DNA from 2 places in the Paenibacillus sp. J22R56 genome. Region 2 is predicted to be linked to the other one. Evidence: riboswitches for the same ligand, from Rfam matches in the RefSeq annotation. Region 2 holds a riboswitch; the other holds the start of a gene.
The links. Region 2 has a riboswitch for cyclic di-GMP ahead of AC0YNT_RS06255 (methyl-accepting chemotaxis protein). Riboswitches for the same ligand answer to the same signal wherever they lie in the genome.

Region 1: another riboswitch for cyclic di-GMP. It lies ahead of AC0YNT_RS18925 (methyl-accepting chemotaxis protein); the one in region 2 lies ahead of AC0YNT_RS06255 (methyl-accepting chemotaxis protein).

The regions. Positions count from the first base shown of each region.
Region 1 covers NZ_JBWDNV010000007.1:381,435-390,284, reverse strand. Annotated here, with positions in the region: gene AC0YNT_RS18945 (CoA-acylating methylmalonate-semialdehyde dehydrogenase) at 1-292, shown strand, start outside; gene AC0YNT_RS18940 (aminotransferase) at 326-1,684, shown strand; tRNA gene AC0YNT_RS18935 (tRNA-Thr) at 1,774-1,849, opposite strand; gene AC0YNT_RS18930 (YrzA family protein) at 1,930-2,142, opposite strand; cyclic di-GMP riboswitch class I at 2,311-2,397, shown strand; gene AC0YNT_RS18925 (methyl-accepting chemotaxis protein) at 2,487-4,265, shown strand; gene AC0YNT_RS18920 (DUF6886 family protein) at 4,361-4,876, opposite strand; gene AC0YNT_RS18915 (ABC transporter ATP-binding protein) at 5,013-5,966, shown strand; gene AC0YNT_RS18910 (ABC transporter permease) at 5,959-6,717, shown strand; gene AC0YNT_RS18905 (GntR family transcriptional regulator) at 6,763-7,158, shown strand; gene AC0YNT_RS18900 (ABC transporter ATP-binding protein) at 7,163-7,861, shown strand; gene AC0YNT_RS18895 (hypothetical protein) at 7,858-8,613, shown strand; gene AC0YNT_RS18890 (UbiA family prenyltransferase) at 8,791-8,850, shown strand, end outside.
Region 2 covers NZ_JBWDNV010000002.1:492,524-501,373, reverse strand. Annotated here, with positions in the region: gene AC0YNT_RS06270 (GNAT family N-acetyltransferase) at 1-251, shown strand, start outside; gene AC0YNT_RS06265 (DNA alkylation repair protein) at 278-1,396, opposite strand; gene AC0YNT_RS06260 (VOC family protein) at 1,555-1,977, opposite strand; gene AC0YNT_RS06255 (methyl-accepting chemotaxis protein) at 2,068-4,023, opposite strand; cyclic di-GMP riboswitch class I at 4,141-4,238, opposite strand; gene greA (transcription elongation factor GreA) at 4,452-4,928, shown strand; gene AC0YNT_RS06245 (LysR family transcriptional regulator) at 4,967-5,857, opposite strand; gene AC0YNT_RS06240 (branched-chain amino acid aminotransferase) at 5,974-7,068, shown strand; gene pdaA (delta-lactam-biosynthetic de-N-acetylase) at 7,065-7,859, opposite strand; gene AC0YNT_RS06230 (MarR family winged helix-turn-helix transcriptional regulator) at 7,995-8,450, shown strand; gene AC0YNT_RS06225 (MFS transporter) at 8,457-8,850, shown strand, end outside.

The sequences.
Region 1 (8,850 bases), on a different contig from region 2:
GCCAGTACTTGCGATCGTTCGAGCGGCGTCTCTGCAAGAAGCAATTGAGGTCAGCAATCAGTCGGACTTCGCGAATGGCGCCTGTCTGTATACGGACAGTGCGAAGGCGATTCGCCAGTTCCGTGAGAAGATTGATGCAGGGATGCTGGGTATCAATCTAGGTGTGCCCGCGCCGATGGCCTTTTTCCCATTCTCGGGTTACAAGAATTCCTTCTATGGAGATCTTCATGCTAATGGCCGGGATGGCGTAGAGTTCTATACGCGCAAGAAAATGGTGACCGCCCGCTATTAATAATAAATGGCTGAAGGAGAGGAGAGTGTAGTCATGTCGATTAATCAAGAAGAGGCAGATCTGATCGCGAAGGATCGCCAGTATGTATGGCATGCTATGACACCTTATAATGAACAGGCACCTCCCATGGTTGTTACGGAAGGGAAAGGCTCATGGATTACCGATAACCGGGGAAATCGCTATTTGGACGGGATGTCGGGACTCTGGTGCGTGAATGTTGGCTACGGCAGAGAAGAGCTCGCTCGCGCAGCCTACGAGCAGCTTAAATCCTTGTCCTATTATCCGCTGACACAAAGCCATGTTCCTGCGATCCAACTCGCGGAGAAGCTTAATGAATGGCTGGAGGATGATTATATCATCTTCTACTCCAACAGCGGCTCCGATGCAAATGAAGTGGCTTTCAAGATCGCAAGGCAATATTTTGAGCAATCCGGTGCTCCAAGCCGTTACAAATTCATCTCCCGCTACCGGGCGTATCATGGCAATTCGATGGGGGCCCTTGCCGCAACCGGGCAAGCTCAGCGCAAGTATATGTATGAACCACTTGCCGGAGGCTTCCTCCATGTTCGTCCACCTGACAGCTACCGCCGCCCCGAGGGAATGACGATTGAACAGTTTAATCTGCAATGTGCTCTCGATATCGAGGAGACTATTAATTGGGAAGGCCAGGAAACCATAGCGGCAGTCATTATGGAGCCGGCTATCACAGGTGGTGGAGTGATCGTTCCGGAGCCGATCTATCTGGAGAAAGTGCGGGAAATTTGCACAAAGTATGGTGTTCTCCTTATCATGGATGAGGTGATCTGCGGATTTGGACGTTCCGGCCGGAAGTTTGGACATATGAATTACGGTATTAAGCCGGATATGGTAACGATGGCGAAAGGCCTGACCAGCGGTTATCTTCCTTTGTCGGTCACAGCGGTGCGTAAAGACATTTATGAAGCATTTAAAGGGAAAGAGATGTACAGTCATTTCCGACATTTGAATACTTTCGGCGGTTCACCGGCATCCTGTGCACTAGCTCTAGCGAATCTGGAGATTTTGGAGCGGGAACAGCTGGTCGAACGGTCTGCAGCGCTGGGTGAACGATTAACGGAGGAGCTCTCGGTGCTGCTGGAGCATCCGATTGTAGGGGATATCCGAAGCTTTGGATTCTTAATGGGGATTGAGCTTGTAAGTGATAAGCAAACGAAGGAGCCATATCCGCTTGCCGGCGTCGTTCGAATCATTGGAGAGTGTAAGGCGAAGGGGTTAATAATCGGCAAAAACGGCGATACCGTCGCAGGCTACAATAATGTGCTTACGATCAGTCCGCCGTTGTCATCTACCGATGAGGATGTCACCTTTATTATCGAAACGTTAAAGGAAGTTTTTGCGAATATTAAAGTTTAGGAAAAACAAAAAAAGCCTGATTGCTATCAAGCTTCCTGCGTTTGCTCTATGGTGCTCTACCAAGCTGAGCTACGTCCCGGAAAAAAAGATGGTGCCGGCGATAGGAGTCGAACCCACGACCTACTGATTACAAGTCAGTTGCTCTACCAACTGAGCTACACCGGCATATTGTTTTGTATCGGGCACAAAACGTATTATGCCACAGCTTGTACTGATTATGCAACCCCTTTTTCAAAAAAAAGTTTTTAATGTTTTTTTGCCTTGAAATGAACGACTGCACTGTACTGCATTTTCCCTGTATTTGGATTAAATACAGCATGATGCTGGACTTGATGGACTTGCAGCAGCAGAGCTTTATTATTCTCAATTTGCTGGTCAATCCTGAGCTCCAGTGTACGCAAATCGCCTGCTTCAAAAAACTCAACTTTATCTTCAATCAGATCTAAACGAAACTCCATCCTGCACGTCTCCTGTCAATGTAAGCTGAATCTATTATACCGTTATTACTAATGGTTTCAAAGAGTTGAGCCGATAGTAATAGAGGGATGGCAATAGAACCATTTTTTGTTTTACAAAAAGGTAGATTTATCCTAAACTAGTGCCTGTGTCGAAAATAGTCGTAATTACACTGAAAAAGGCAAACTTGCCGAAAGGCAAGGACGCAAAGTTATGGGCCTAATGCTGGATATAGCGATGGTTGCCAGACCGCCGGATGCAGGACATAGTGCCTTAACCAGCTATCCGCCCGTCTTTGGCCGGATAGCTTATTTTGTTTATTCAGTGACAGCGAGGAGAGACGAGGATGAAGGAACGGGTTAGAAAAGCGTTACAATGGCTGGGATCAAGCAAACGGGTTTTGGGAGGCAGACGGAAGATAGGAGTCAGATTACTCCTGCTAACCAGTATTATCACTTTCTTTAACGTAGTGGCTGGTGTATTTATTTACACGCAGAACCTATCGGTATCGCATGCTGTAAAAGAAACAAATACATTAACGAGTGCGCAGCGCGAGTATGAGGGGATATCAAATACGCTGCTTCAGACGCTGCTCTTAATGATTAACTCGATTGAGAACAACAATGACAGCACAGCATCTGCGGTGGTAGATCCGAAAGAACGTCTGGCGGACATGCCTGGTCAGCTGGAGCATTTGAAGAAAACGTTCGAGAAGCTGGACAAAATGTTCCCGGCAGAAGAAGAACAGCAGAATTATATTGGACAAGGTAACATCTATGAGATCGCGTATAACGATTTGAAGAGCTCCAATGTAACGGAGTTCGAAAATTTGACTGCTGAAATGAAATCAGCACTTGTACTTAGACTCGTAAATATTTATTTGAACGAGCTGGAATTTGCGAATCAGAATGTGAATGCGCGCATTACGGTTGATGCGGCGCAAACGGATAAAAAATTGTCCGACAGTGTTGATACAGCTAATATGATTATTCTTATTAACGTTCTGATCTTGGCGGTTATTCCGTTCCTGTTCACAATTGGACTGGTAAGAAGTATTAAAGCCGGTCTTCAAGGGATTATGGGGCGTATTAACGCCTATCAGCACAATGATTTTACATATGATAAATCGCTGGACCGAAAAGATGAATTTGGCGATATTGATCGCTCACTTGCAGCCATGGGTGATAATTTGAAAGCTACGGTAAAAGCAACACTTAGTGTCAGCCAGACCGTTCTTCAAATGTCGAACCAGATGGGTGAGATGATTGGCCGCAACCGTACGGCTTCCGAGCAAGTAAAAGGGCAAATCGATCTGGGTACAGCCGTATTGCTCTCCCAATTTGATGATGCTACCTCAATCTCGGCAGTTACCGAGCAAATCTCGGCAAGCTCGCAGGAAATTGCGGCTTCGAGCGACTACATCAATAAAGACATGCAGCAAATGAAAGATGATTCCCATACAGGTTCGGTTGATATGGAAGGTGTCGTTCAGATGGTTAACCAGACGGTGGAGCAATTTAACCAGGTGACGGAAGCCTTCAACCGGATTACAGAACGGTATAGCAATGTCTCGAAGTTTCTCAGTAATATCCAAGATGTGAATACGCAGACCAATCTGTTATCACTGAATGCGTCGATTGAATCAGCACGCGCTGGGGAACATGGCAGAGGCTTTGCAGTAGTCGCTGAAGAGATTCGCAAGCTGTCGAGTCAAACCGATTTGATCTCGAAAAATATTTCGAAGGAAATGCTGCTCATTCAAGAGGACGTCGCATCAAGCAGCAAGAGTATGGGAGCCTTCGCAGAAGTGATCTTCTCCACGAAGCAGGCTTCCATCTCGGCAAGTGATGTGTTCAAAGGGCTGGAGAAGCAAAGCCATACGTTATCTGAGCAGGTAAGTGAAATCTCGACAGCCATTAACGAGATCACAACAGGCATCACCCACATCGTAACCGCAGTGGACAAGCTGCTTCATACCTCCTCCGAGGTGAACGGCAAGATGGAGCAAATGGGTCACTTGTCCGTTGAGCAGAATGATATCTCTGACAACCTGCAAGGGATGGCGCAAAACCTGCAGCAATCTTCTCGTGAGCTGAAAGAGAAGGCTGCAATCTTTAAAGTGTAATATTTCTTTTCAATTTCTTCTCATTTCTTTTCATAGCAAAATCAAAAGGCTGTTTTCCCAGTTAATCGAAATGGGAGAACAGCCTTTTTGACGTTTTATTGAGCGCTTGCTTGATCAAATTGGTGTATGCCGAAATCCGTAAGGGATGATTGCATAATAGCTTCTCGCAATGGATGTAGATTAGAGGTGAACCGAACCTCGATATCTTTGGCCATCAATAGGTCCAGTGGATTAGTAAGTGTCTGCACCGATAGTGGAGTTATCGTCTCCGTGGAGATGTAATAGCCGGCAGTTTCATCAAACAATTGAAAAGACTCGGCAGGCAGCTCATAACGGTATAAGGCAGCTTTCTTAATTCGATCGTACCAGCCCGTCTCTACTGTAATGACGATATTGCAGGAAGTGAGACCAAAGAACAAATGGTTATCTGCTTCGGTTAAGCTTTCTGATCTCGTGTACACAATTCTCGGGCATTTCCTTGGGAAAAAGAAGGTGAATTCATGCTCCTCATCAATCGCCCAGACGACAGGAGGCATATTAGTGCGGTTCGCCTTTACCCTGGGGACAAAACGTTCAATCGAACATTCCTCGCTAAAATGAAACAATCTCATCGTAAAACCTCCGATCCGAATCGAGATGCTTTTCTATTCTAGAGGAAATGGATAATTTTTTCAAAAAAACCTCTTTACAATACTAATGACCTAGTGTACTATTCAACTATAACACTAATACAAAAGGAGCTGCGAGATGAAAACAGCTAAAATATCAAATCCATCGATTGTGCTTCAGTTGGATGGCTTAACGAAAAAGATAGGCGGCAAAGCGATTGTAGATGGTTTGTCCTTTGATATTGCGAAGGGTGAAGTGGTAGGTTTGCTTGGTCCAAACGGGGCAGGTAAGACAACAACGATGCGAATGATCGTTGGCTTGATTGGAATGACAAGCGGGGATGTACGTATTTGCGGACAAAGCGTGCGTACAAACTTCGAGCAGGCTATCAGTCATGTCGGGGGGATTATAGAGAACCCGGAGTTTTATCCGTATATGACCGGTTACGATAATTTGATGCAATATAAGCGGATGACCGCAGGTGTGACAGAAGCCCGGATCGCGGAAGTGACAAGACTTGTTGGGATGCAGGATGCGCTGGGTAAACGTGTGAAGGCTTATTCACTTGGCATGCGTCAACGGCTTGGTATCGCACAAGCGCTGCTGCATGAGCCCAAACTGCTGATTTTGGATGAGCCAACAAACGGTCTGGATCCAGCCGGGATTAGAGAGATGCGTGAGTATTTGAAACAGATCGCCGAAGCAGAGGGCATAGCGATATTGGTCTCCAGCCATTTGCTGAGCGAGATTGAACTGATGTGCAGCCGGATTGTTGTCATTCAGGAAGGCAAGTTGGTTACGATTCGTTCACTTGGTGAATCTGAGACTCCTACACAAAAGCTTCTGTCTATTTCGCTTCAAGTAGGAAATGCAGAGCGTGCACAGGAGTTAATCAGTCTGATGGAGGATATAACGATTGTACGAGCTGATGCATTAACGAATCGGATTACCCTGCAGCTCAGACAGGATCAAATCCCGGGCCTTGTTGGCAAACTGTCAACGGCAGGCGTGGAGATTTACCGAATTGAAGAAGTTCGTGAAACACTCGAAGAAGAATTTATGAAGCTGACGGGAGGGAACCGCATTGCGTAATTTTACAGGATTGTTGGTAAACGAATGGCTGAAGCTCTCTAAGAAAAGATCATTTTTCGTCGCGTATGCGATTCTCGCGGTTGTATTTGGTATATTGGCTTACGCCTTCTATGAGTTATCACCTGATGGTCTTAACTCAACAGTGGATTTCGCTACAGGGACAATCATGCTGCAGGCTGCGGGACAGCTTGTACCGGTTCTTGCAGTCCTTGCAGCGGCGGGCAGCGTTACGCAAGAGCATCGTTACGGAACGATTAAATTTCTCCTGATCCGGGCGCAAAGCCGTAATAAAATTTTAGCATCCAAATATATCATTTCGGTAGTATATACGCTTACTTTGGTTCTTACTGCAGCTGTGCTTTCCGTTGTTGCCGGTTATATCGTTTACGGCGGTGGAGCTGGGGAATCTACATGGTCGGATTTCCTAACCAATATCGCGAGCCTTGCAGTCTATTCGATTGTGTTCGTTACCATGACCTTTATGATCGGAATTTTGACGAAGTCGAACGGTGCGTCAATTGGTGTCGGGATTTTCTCCATGATGGTAGGAAGCCTGCTTGTTATGCTGCTCTCCCGCTATACCATTACGAAGTATTTATTGTTCAGCAATACGGATCTGTCGGTCTATAACGGAGAAGGGCCGCCGATTGAAGGGATGACGATGGCTTTTTCGATTGTTATACTGCTTGTATATATGGCGCTGTTCCTATCCGTCAGCTTTGCCGTATTTAAGAAGCGCGATATCGCATAAGCGAGGCGTTTCCCTGGCCGACGAAGGAAAGGAGAATCAACATCAGTGACAATCGTATTTGACAACAATATGCCGATTTATATCCAGATTATGAATTATGTGAAGAAGCAGATCATTACCGGCAAATTAAGCCCCGGCGATAAAATTGAATCCGTACGGGACCTTGCCCTTGAGCTTCAGATTAATCCGAATACGATTCAACGTACGTTCCAGGAGCTGGAACGTGAAGGAATTGTAGAAACAAGACGAGGACTTGGCCGATTTGTGACGAGTAGGGAGTCGACGATTATGTTGATTAAGAAAGAAATGGCGGGCGAGCTGCTCGAACGGTTTGTGCAGGGCATGAAGGAGCTTGGCTTTAACAAGCACGATATTATCGCCATCGTAACAGATGCCGTGAAGGACGGCGGATCAGACAAACATCCTGACAGGAGTGAATAGAAACGTGGAATCGATCTTGGAATTATCAGGTGTGACGAAATCTTACGGATCTAAGCATGCGCTCAGGGATGTATCCTTTCAAATTCAGCCTGGTAAAATTATTGGTTTGCTTGGCAGCAATGGCAGCGGCAAAAGTACACTAATGAAAATAGCGGCAGGTCTAATGCAGCCATCCTCCGGCCAACTGCTTGTATGCGGTGAGGCAAGTGGCCCGCGGACAAAAGCGTGGACGTCGTTTATGCCTGATAAGCCGCTGACGGAATCCTGGATGCGTGTAAAAGACGCTATTGGCTTCTATCAGGATTTCTACTCGGACTTTGACGAGGCGAAAGCAAATGAAATGCTGCAGTTCATGAATCTGAACCCATCGGATAAGATCAATACGCTGTCTAAAGGGATGAATGACCGGATGCAGCTAACGCTTGCTTTGTCCCGCAATGCCAAGCTTTATTTGCTGGATGAGCCAATTGGCGGTGTTGATCCTGTTGCCCGGGAGAAGATTCTGGACGCGATCGTAAAATACTATAACGAGGACAGCTGTCTAGTTATTTCAACCCATTTGGTGCGGGATATTGAACGGATCTTTGATGAGGTTATCTTTATTAAGAACGGCAATGTGGTGCTTCAAGAGGAAGTGGAGACGATACGCTTCACCAGGGGCAAGAGTGTGGATGAGCTGTTTAAAGAGGTGTTTGCGGAATGATGGATTTGCTGAAGCTCGTAAAATATGATTGGAAAAGAAACTCCAGTTATTTGCTAGTAGTAGGTTGTCTGTTTATTATTGCACAGGCTGCATTAACAGTGACGGGACAAATCAATCATTGGGCGAATGAACTGCTGTATGTGTTGGCATTTCTCTTGTATCTTGCGGTCTCTGTGACTGTATGCGTCACAACCTGCAAAACCTATGAACGCAATCTGCGTTATTTCAATCGCCGTTTACTTCCGCTTCCAGCTTTGTATACAGTCTTGTCGCCATTATTGCTTGGTCTGGTAAGCTTGATTGTCATCGTAGTGCTTGGCGTTATTCATCTCCTGACTCTTGGCTTAACTCTGGATACAGGCTCACTGCTAGTATCAGATATTTTGGCGGAGAAAGGCTTCTGGTCGATGATGGTATCAGGTGCTCTGCTTATTGTTATGATCTTTCTTAGTATTACGTTTGCGAAAGTATTTACGGGAAAAGCAGGCGTATGGATTGGTACTGCTGTATTTTTTGTTATTCAGTTTATTTGCAAATGGTTAGAGGACTTCTTGTTCCCGCAAATGTCGGTTTCAACGGATGAGTTTTTCCAATCGGTCAGCGAGCAGATAAGCAATACACCAGCTGGGGTGAAAGTGGAAACGTTAGTTCCGAATTTCTGGGGACCATTGGTGTTCGAGATAGTTATAATGATTGTCTTGATTTATGTGATGACCTATTTAATCAATCGGAAAGTACAAATGAATGGATAACCATTCTAGTCATGCTTAAAGAGCTTCTTTCGGGTCTCAGTACCCGAAGAGGCTCTTTTTTTGTCAGAAATTGATGCTTTCGCCCTATTCTTTCAGTTGACGTTCGCTTGGCGAAAGTGGTTCAATTAGGGTTGATTAGGATTGGACGGATGATAGGGAAGGGAGAGGGAAAGCAGCTTGAACAACATCATGAAACAATTTATGAAGGCATCACGAATTCGTGTCCTACCTGTTATG
Region 2 (8,850 bases):
ATCTCCACAAGCTGTGCATCAGAAGAAAATATGCGAAGTCCGGATTATCTAGCAGAATGCTTGAATTCGCTAAAAATCGTGCACATAACTTACATAAAAGCTATCTGAAGCTGGATTGTGCCTCTGATCGCCCTTCCCTTCGCCAATTATATGAGCAGCATGGCTTTCAGCTTGTCCGTGAAGCGCAAGTCATGGAGAAATACTCTGCTGCCTTCTACCAATTTACAGTAAAGAGCTATGCCGAAGCCTAAGGCTGCGACATAGCTCTTCTCTTTTTTCACTCTACTTCAGCGGCACCCAGCTCAACTGTCGAGCTTGCCACTTCAACTCCGTTTACCAGCAAGGTGATACGATGCTCTCCAGCATAATGTTTGCGGGTTGATAGGTCTGCAAAACGATGAACTCTGCTGCCCGAGAGCGTTGAACCGCCTGGAACGGTTTTGTCTGATAAGAGAAACAGCTTACGAGAAGTTTTCCCTCCAGATTTCACGAAATCTATGCCGTATTCAATCCGTAGATGCATCGGCTCACCGTCTTTGGCTTGCAGCTCATATTCCAGACGGCAGGTATCTCCAATCTCCAACAACGCTGGACGAGCATGCAAGGATGCCGAAGTTATGATCGGATCTGATTCCTCCGCCTCCATTGCATAGCCAAACAAAGCGAGTACCTCCGGATGAGCTTTGCGTATCAAATTCCGGCAGGCATGCCGGATAATCCAATCCGTATAGGGGTGCTGTCCCTTCCATCTGCGGGCTGTCTCGATAACAACATCCGGATGATCCTTAACAATATCATTCAGATTATTAGCGACGCTCTTACGGACATACAAAGATGGATCTTCCTTCAATAACTCTAGAATTGGAAGAATCGGCGATGGATCTTTCTTGAAGACAGGAAGTGCTTGTCCCCATGGCAGACGCGGCCTGCAGCCTTCACTTGCCAATCGGCGTACATGTTCATCAGGATGTTGAGCCCAGATTAACATTTGTCGGACCATACGTTCCGGATCTCGAAGCAAAAACACACGTACAGCAAACTCTGCCGAAGATTTGGTAGTGAATCGTTCTAATGCTTGCATAGACAGCTCCCAATGCTCCTCTGCCCCTCCATACACCTCTACAAAATCCGGGAAAAATAAATAAGGAAAGCCCGAGCATTCCTCATATATGGCATACAAAACAGCTAACGCATCCTTATAATCGGAAGGCAAATGCTTGCCAAGCACGACGGCAATTTGACGAATCCGTCCTTTCAACTCTAATTGTTCCCACGCCTCATTCATTACCTGTGATACAAACGATTCTATATCAAATGAAGGGTATGCGACCTTTAATTTATCGGTAAATTGCCTTAGAAAGGCTTCATGATACATTTCTTTTAACGGCTCAGCCAATGGTGTTCCCCTCTTCGACAATCTCATATTATTAGTGTTCTCCATATCACCATTATAGAACATTTGTTCCTATAATGAAATAGCCACTTTTTCAATATAAAAAAAGAAACCAGCTTGTCCTATAGACAACTGGTTCCCCCTATTTTGTTAGACAAGTATTAGAACTCGTTAATTCCCAAGTTAAACTGCCACTGAATACCGAACTTATCGGTAACCTGTCCATACAGTTTACTCCAGAACGTCTCTTGAAGCTCCATAACGATCGTACCGCCATCACTCAATCGGTTAAATGCCGTACGAATTTTTTCTTCTTCGTCTTCAACATATGCCAGAGTAATATTGTTACCTACAGTAAACGGCATACCAGGGAAGACGTCGGAGAACATCACATTGCTTCCACCAATGTTCAGGCGAGTGTGCATAATCAGGTTTTTTGCTTCTTCAGGCAATGGATAATCCGGATGCGGTGGCACTTCACCAAATGTCATGAGCTTAGGCTTGTCCAAACCGAATACTACTGCGTAAAACTCCGCCGCTTCTCGGCAATTCCCATTAAAGTTCAAATAAGCATCAACGGACATCTAGATCTCTCCCTGTACGACTCGTATTATGATTGCTCAATGGCAATCCTTCAATAATGTACCATTTCTCGCAGTAAGAATCAAAAATTTCTAGCTAGTCTTAAACTTCGACAGCACTTCTTGCAAATGCTGTGCCATATGGCTAAGATCTTCCGCAGATGCAGAAATATCTTTCATCGAGGCCACCTGTTTTTGCGAGCCCAGCGATATACTTTGGGAGTGGCTATGTGTCGATTGGGTCATGGTAGCAATCTCTGTCATAGACGCTGTCACCTCTTCTGTGCCTGCGGACATTTGTTCCGATGCAGCTGATACCTCTTGGATTTGGCTGGAGATTTCCTGGAAGGTCGCTGTGATTCTGCCAAATACTTCACCAGCTTCATTGATCAGCTCGGAGCCGATTCCGACATCTTCAACCCCTTGATTCATCGCATGTGCCGCTCTTACCGTTGTTCCTTGTACTTCTTGAATCAGCTTCGTAATTTCAGACGCTGAATGAGCAGATTGTTCCGCCAGCTTTTTCACTTCATTCGCAACAACGGCAAATCCTCTGCCGTGCTCCCCTGCTCTTGCTGCTTCAATGGAAGCGTTAAGTGACAGCAGCTGTGTCTGATTCGTAATCTCTTGAATAACGGATACGATATTGCCGATTTGATTCGATTTCACTTCCAGCTCACGCACTTCTTCAGCCGACTTGCCAACGGAAGTATGGATCAGCTTCATTTGTTCAACAGCGTGTGTAACAGCAACTTGTCCAAGCTGAACTTCATCCAGTGAGGTTTGAGATGCTTCTGCAACAACAGAGGACGATTCTGCAATCCGCTGCACACCGCTAGCCATCTCTTCCATCGCTGTTGAAGTTTGCTCCGCAGCTACCATTTGATTCTCTCCGGCAGTTGCAACATTGTTAATCGCTTCACCGATCTGGCTGGAAATATCGACAGAATCAACAGACGCTGCCGTCAGCTCTTCCGAGGATGCAGCGAGCTGTTCAGCAGCAAAGCTTACTTTGCCAATGGTATCCGAGAAGGAATCCAGCATTTGATTCATATGATCCGCTAGAGTGCCCAGTTCATTTTTCGTTTTCACTTCAAGCCTTGGCCTTAAATCGCCGCTTGCGAGCACTTTAATGACATTCGTTATGTACACGATTGGCTTCGCCATTTGAGTTGCTGAGATATAGGTAGCAATCAACGCCAACAGCGTCACCACTAATGCAACTCCAATTGTTTTCCACAGCATATCCGTTACCGGCTTCATCGCTTCTTTCTCCGGAATCGACAGCTGAATCACATAACCATTCTTTGTCGCTTCGGCATAGCCGATTTTTTTCACGCCATCAAAGGTAAAGGAATAGTTCGTATTATTTCCTTGTTTCGCAGATTCGAATGCTTTCACAGTTGCAGGCATGTTCAGGTCATATACGGTTTTGTTCATGACCAAATCTGCTCTCGGATGACTGACAACGAGGCCGTTGTTGTCCATTAAGATGGCATAACCTGTTTCACCAACCTTCGTATCACGAACAATTGCAGCTGCAGCATTGATCTCATAACCAAATATGTAGAATCCATAAGCTTTGCCGTTTTGCATAAGTGGTGCGGCGATGACAATAGAAACTTTGGAAGGATCAACTTTGTTCACGAGCGGATTACTAACCGTTAGTTTGCCCTCAGACACTGATTTGAAATAAGGCCGCTCAGATACATCAATCCGGTCACCTGTTCCTGATACTGTGAAATTCTTGCCCGTCATGTCGAGGGAAAAGCCTGGAGACATTAAATCAGGATTTTCTTTTATAAAATGCTGGATCAATTCGTCATGCTTCTGTGCATCTTGACCATAATATTGTCCGATTCCTGCTAACGCATTTATTTTGGTCACTTTCGACTGTAATTCCTCGTCCATCCTTGCCGTAATTACATCCGCCTGCAGGGCGAGGTCCTTCTTGATCTGGCTTTTAAATAAGGAGGAGTTGGAAAGGAATAACGCAACAGACATGGACGCAACGATCGCTATGGCGATAATCAGCGTGGTAATCAACATGCGATGCGCAATCTTGCGTGTCTGGAATATTCGGGGGAATTTGAACCTCTTCTTCATCTGTTTCTATGCACCCTCTCATTGTTGTCGGTTGGCACAACAAAAAGACCTCTGCTTTCCGTGAGCGGCCCGGCGATCATACCAGCTGCAATTACCTGCTTCGGCTTAGACCCGTGGCTTTGCGTCCCCGCCTTTCAGCGGGTTTGCCTTTTTTCATTTTTGAGCGAGGTCACACTTAGTAAAAGATTAACGTGATGCCAGCACGATTTATCCTACACTATAAATTTGAGTTTTCCATTGCTTTAAAGTTAGAAAATTGTTAGATTTTCCGTGCAATTGGGAGCTATGCCCAAGTTTCTTTTCCACCATGGATAGTGTAAGATGTAGAAAGCGATTCAGAAGATACAAATAAATGGCAGGAGTTGTGGGGTTTGGCAAAAAACGAAATCATTCTAACACCCGAAGGTCTTAAGAAACTTGAGGAAGAGCTTGAAGAGCTGAAGACCGTCAAACGTTCCGAGCTTGCTCACCGTCTTAAAGTAGCCATCAGCTATGGCGATCTGAAAGAAAACAGCGAGTACCACTCGGCCAAGGATGACCAAGCTTTTATGGAGACAAGAATCACACAGCTGGAGAAAATGCTGAAGACTGCACGTGTATCTAACTCAGTAGATACGTCGAAGGTTGGAGTTGGCTCGAGCGTTGTTCTGAACGATATTGAGGTATCTGAGAAAATCGAATACCGCCTTGTTGGTCCCGCAGAAGCAGACGTATTTAATAACAAAGTCTCATATGAGAGCCCTCTGGGCCAAGCGTTAGTCGGCAAAAAAGTTGGAGATATTATCAAAGTTGATGCGCCGATTGGTGTCATTAAATATGAACTGCTTGAGATCAAAGTGAACAACTAAAGAATAGGATGCAGCATACGATGCTGCATCCTTTTTTTTCATTCTTCGAACAGCTGGATGAAGTTCTGTGCACTTCTGGATAAATACCGATCCTTCAGCCAAATAATACCGACATCTGATTGAAAATCTGCATCTGATATCGTGAGCATCTTTATAGATGGAAGAGGAAAAGAAGCCATGACCGACTTCGGAAATACGGTTGCTCCAATGCCGGCTGCTACCAACGCTACGATGATTGCTACACTAGAGCATTCGCAGATTACCTTTGGTTCAAAGCCATGAGCCCTTGCCTCAATCATAACGCGATGATGCATGGCGATGGTTTTGTCGGTTTTAAGAGTCAGGAACGGCAGATCCGCAAGCTCACTCATTAATAATGTGTGCTTATTCGGGTCACTTACCCAGCCGGATGGAAGTACGGCCACATAGGGATCGGAAGGCAGCGGCAAGACCGAGTAAGGCTGTGTATGTAAGGTCGATTCGAAAGGGATCCTCGCAACAATCAGTTCAATATCCCGCTTCTCAAGCAGACTGCCGAGGATAAAATGGTCCCCTTCCCATATTTTAAATGTGACGTTAGGATACAGCCTGCGGAATTGCTCAATAGGCCTCGGAAGCAAGGAAATACAGGACACAACAGAGCCGATTGCAAGTGTGCCGTGAAGTCCAGCATCCAGCTCTTTCACTTCATGAATGGTCTCGTTAAATTCCTGCAGCAGCCGTTCTGCTTTATTCTGCAGCAGCTCGCCGGCATGGGTCAGAACAAGCCCTTTCCCGCTTCGATCGAACAAGGTAACACCTAGTTCATCCTCCATCAGCTTAAGCTGACGGCTCAGCGGAGGCTGCTCCATGTTGAGCGCTTTCGCCGCACGAGTGATTTGTCCTTCTCTGGCGATCGCCAGAAAGTACCTTAACTGTCGTATATCCATAGCCAGCCCCCAATATACCTTTTCGGTATGTGTTCACAATAAAACAGATACTTTAAATATATCGATTGGCATGGTACGATTCAACTATAACTAGCAACAAGGAGAGATCAAATACGATGAAACCAACCATCACAATAGAACTTTCTACGAACAAAAAACCGAAACCAAAAGCATCTGAGCTTGGATTTGGCAAGTATTATACCGACCACATGTTCATTATGGATTATGATGCAGCTACAGGCTGGTATAACCCGCGCGTCGTGCCTTATCAGCCGATTTCGCTTGATCCAGCAGCGAAAGTGTTCCATTACGGTCAAACGATTTTTGAAGGCCTTAAAGCTTACTTAACCGGTGATGGCAAAATCCGTCTGTTCCGTCCGGAGCAAAATATGGCACGTCTTAATCGTTCCAATGAACGTCTTAGCATTCCTGCAGTAGACGAAGAACTGGCGCTTGAAGCGCTGAAGCAGCTTATTCTGACAGACAGCGATTGGATCCCATCTGATGCGGAAACTTCTCTGTATGTACGTCCTTTCGTTATTGCAACGGAAGCACAGCTTGGCGTTAATGCTTCGACACAATACATGTTTATGATCATCATGTCACCGGTTGGCTCTTACTACGCGGAAGGCATTCATCCTGTTAAAATCCATGTGGAATCCCAATATGTTCGTGCCGTACGCGGCGGTGTCGGCAACGCGAAAACTGCCGGTAACTACGCGGCAAGCTTGAAAGCGCAGGAAGAAGCTTCAGCTCAAGGCGCATCTCAGGTTCTTTGGCTCGATGGTGTTCAACGTAAATATATCGAAGAAGTAGGCAGCATGAACGTCTTCTTCAACATTGATGGTACAGTGGTTACACCTGCACTGAATGGCAGTATTCTCGATGGGATCACACGTGATTCGATCATCCGTCTGCTTAAGCATATGAATGTGCCTGTTGTTGAAAGACAGCTGTCGATCGATGAGGTTGTAGCAGCTCATCAAGAAGGCCGCCTTGTCGAAGCATTTGGAACAGGTACTGCCGCGGTTATTTCTCCAATCGGGGAATTGACATGGGAAGGTACTCGTTATGTCATTAACGAAGGAAATACCGGCGAGCTGTCGCAAAAGCTGTACGACACGCTGACCGGTATTCAAAGAGGTACTGTAGAAGATCCGTTTGGCTGGTCCGTTATTCTTGAACCGTCCGAGCACCTTGCTGCACGTTAATTGCCATAAGTCTTAACAGACATTTGATCTAAGCTCTTAAACTCATAACCTTGCTTGCGGGCTTCGTCGATAATCGATCCGAGCGCAGCGGCATTATCTTTGGACACGGTATGAAGTAAAATGACCGCTCCGGGATGAAGCTGTGCGACGACTTGATTATAGGCGAAGCCCGCTCCTCTTTGCATGTTTACATCCCAATCCTTATAAGCAACGGACCAGAATACGTTCGTATAGCCGGATTCCTTACTTACCGCCAGCACATTGTCACTGAAGATCCCTCTTGGCGGCCTCAAATAAGTCATAGCCTGCTGCCCGGTCAGCGTATTGACCTGCTCCCTCACCTTCTCCAGCTCGGTACGAATTTGTTCGGCTGAAATTTGTGTCATATCTGGGTGAGTCCATGAATGATTTCCTACAAGATGCCCTTCGGCCGTCATCCTTTTCACCAGCTCAGGCTGATCCTTCACATAATGCCCCGTTACAAAAAATATAGCAGGCACCTGCTTCTCCTTGAGCACATCCAATACTTTAGCCGTATAGCCATTCTCATACCCATTATCAAAGGTGAGATACAGTTCCTTCTTGGTCGTGTCTCCTAGAAAAATCGCTCCATGCTTCATCACTACATCTTTGAAGCCCTCTTCATTAATCGAAGGCAGCTGCCCGCCTACGCTTTTCTTGAATCCAAAATGAAATGGCCCGGCCAGCGCGTCAGCCGGATGCTGGGCGACCAGCAAAGACAAAACGGCCGCGATCCATAACATATGGATCCATGCTGATTTTTTTCTCATTTTTGGCTTTACTCCTCTATGTGTAGTCCGCTTATTTTCCCCCATTTCAGAAATTCCAATCCTGTATTTGCGGTTTGACAAAATTAGTTGTCAGAGATATAGTTGTTGTAACAACTAATTTGGAGCGTGAGTAAAATGCATCAAAAGGGATTGGATCATTCGCTTGGCTTCTTGCTTGGTGCCACCTATCGAAAGCTTACGAATTTCTTTGCAGGCCGCATCAAGGAATTTGGATTGACTCCTGAACAATGGGCTGTTCTCTTCCGCGTACGAGAGGAAGACGGATTAATCCAGAAGGAAATTGCAGATCGGGCGGGCAAGGATAAGCCTACAACTACTCGTATATTAGATACGCTTGAGGCGAAAGGCTTTGTAACGAAGCGCGCTAGTGAGCATGACCGCCGTTCTTTCCAGGTATTTATTACCGAGCAAGGCAAAGAAACTGCGGATGCGATTGAACCTATTGAATACAGCACCATTGCTGAGATCGCGCAAGTGATGTCCATCGAGGAATATGAGCTTATGAATCAACTGCTAAGAAAACTTAACGACCATACAACCAGCTTATTGGAGCATGAAAAGGAGCAATGATACACCATGAACATACATCCAGAGAAACTTTGGACCAAGTCTTTTATTACGTTGACCGCCAGTTATTTGCTGTTATTTCTAAGCCTGCAAATGCTGCTGTCTCCGTTCCCTACTTATGCAAAAGAACAATTCCATCCAGATAACTTCACCTTAAGTCTTGTCACCAGCTTGTTCGCCTTAGCAGCGATCGTTACACGCTTTGCAATGACGCCGCTGCTTCGTGTCGTTCATCGAAACGTGATTTTGTTTTCCGGACTTGTTCTCGCAACAATAGCCACTATCCTCTATCCGTTCGCTGAATCCATGACTGTATTATTAATTCTGCGGGCTGTCTTCGGGGTTGGCTTCGGGATGACTAGTACAATTATCCCTACTTTAGTTACACAGATCATTCCAAAGA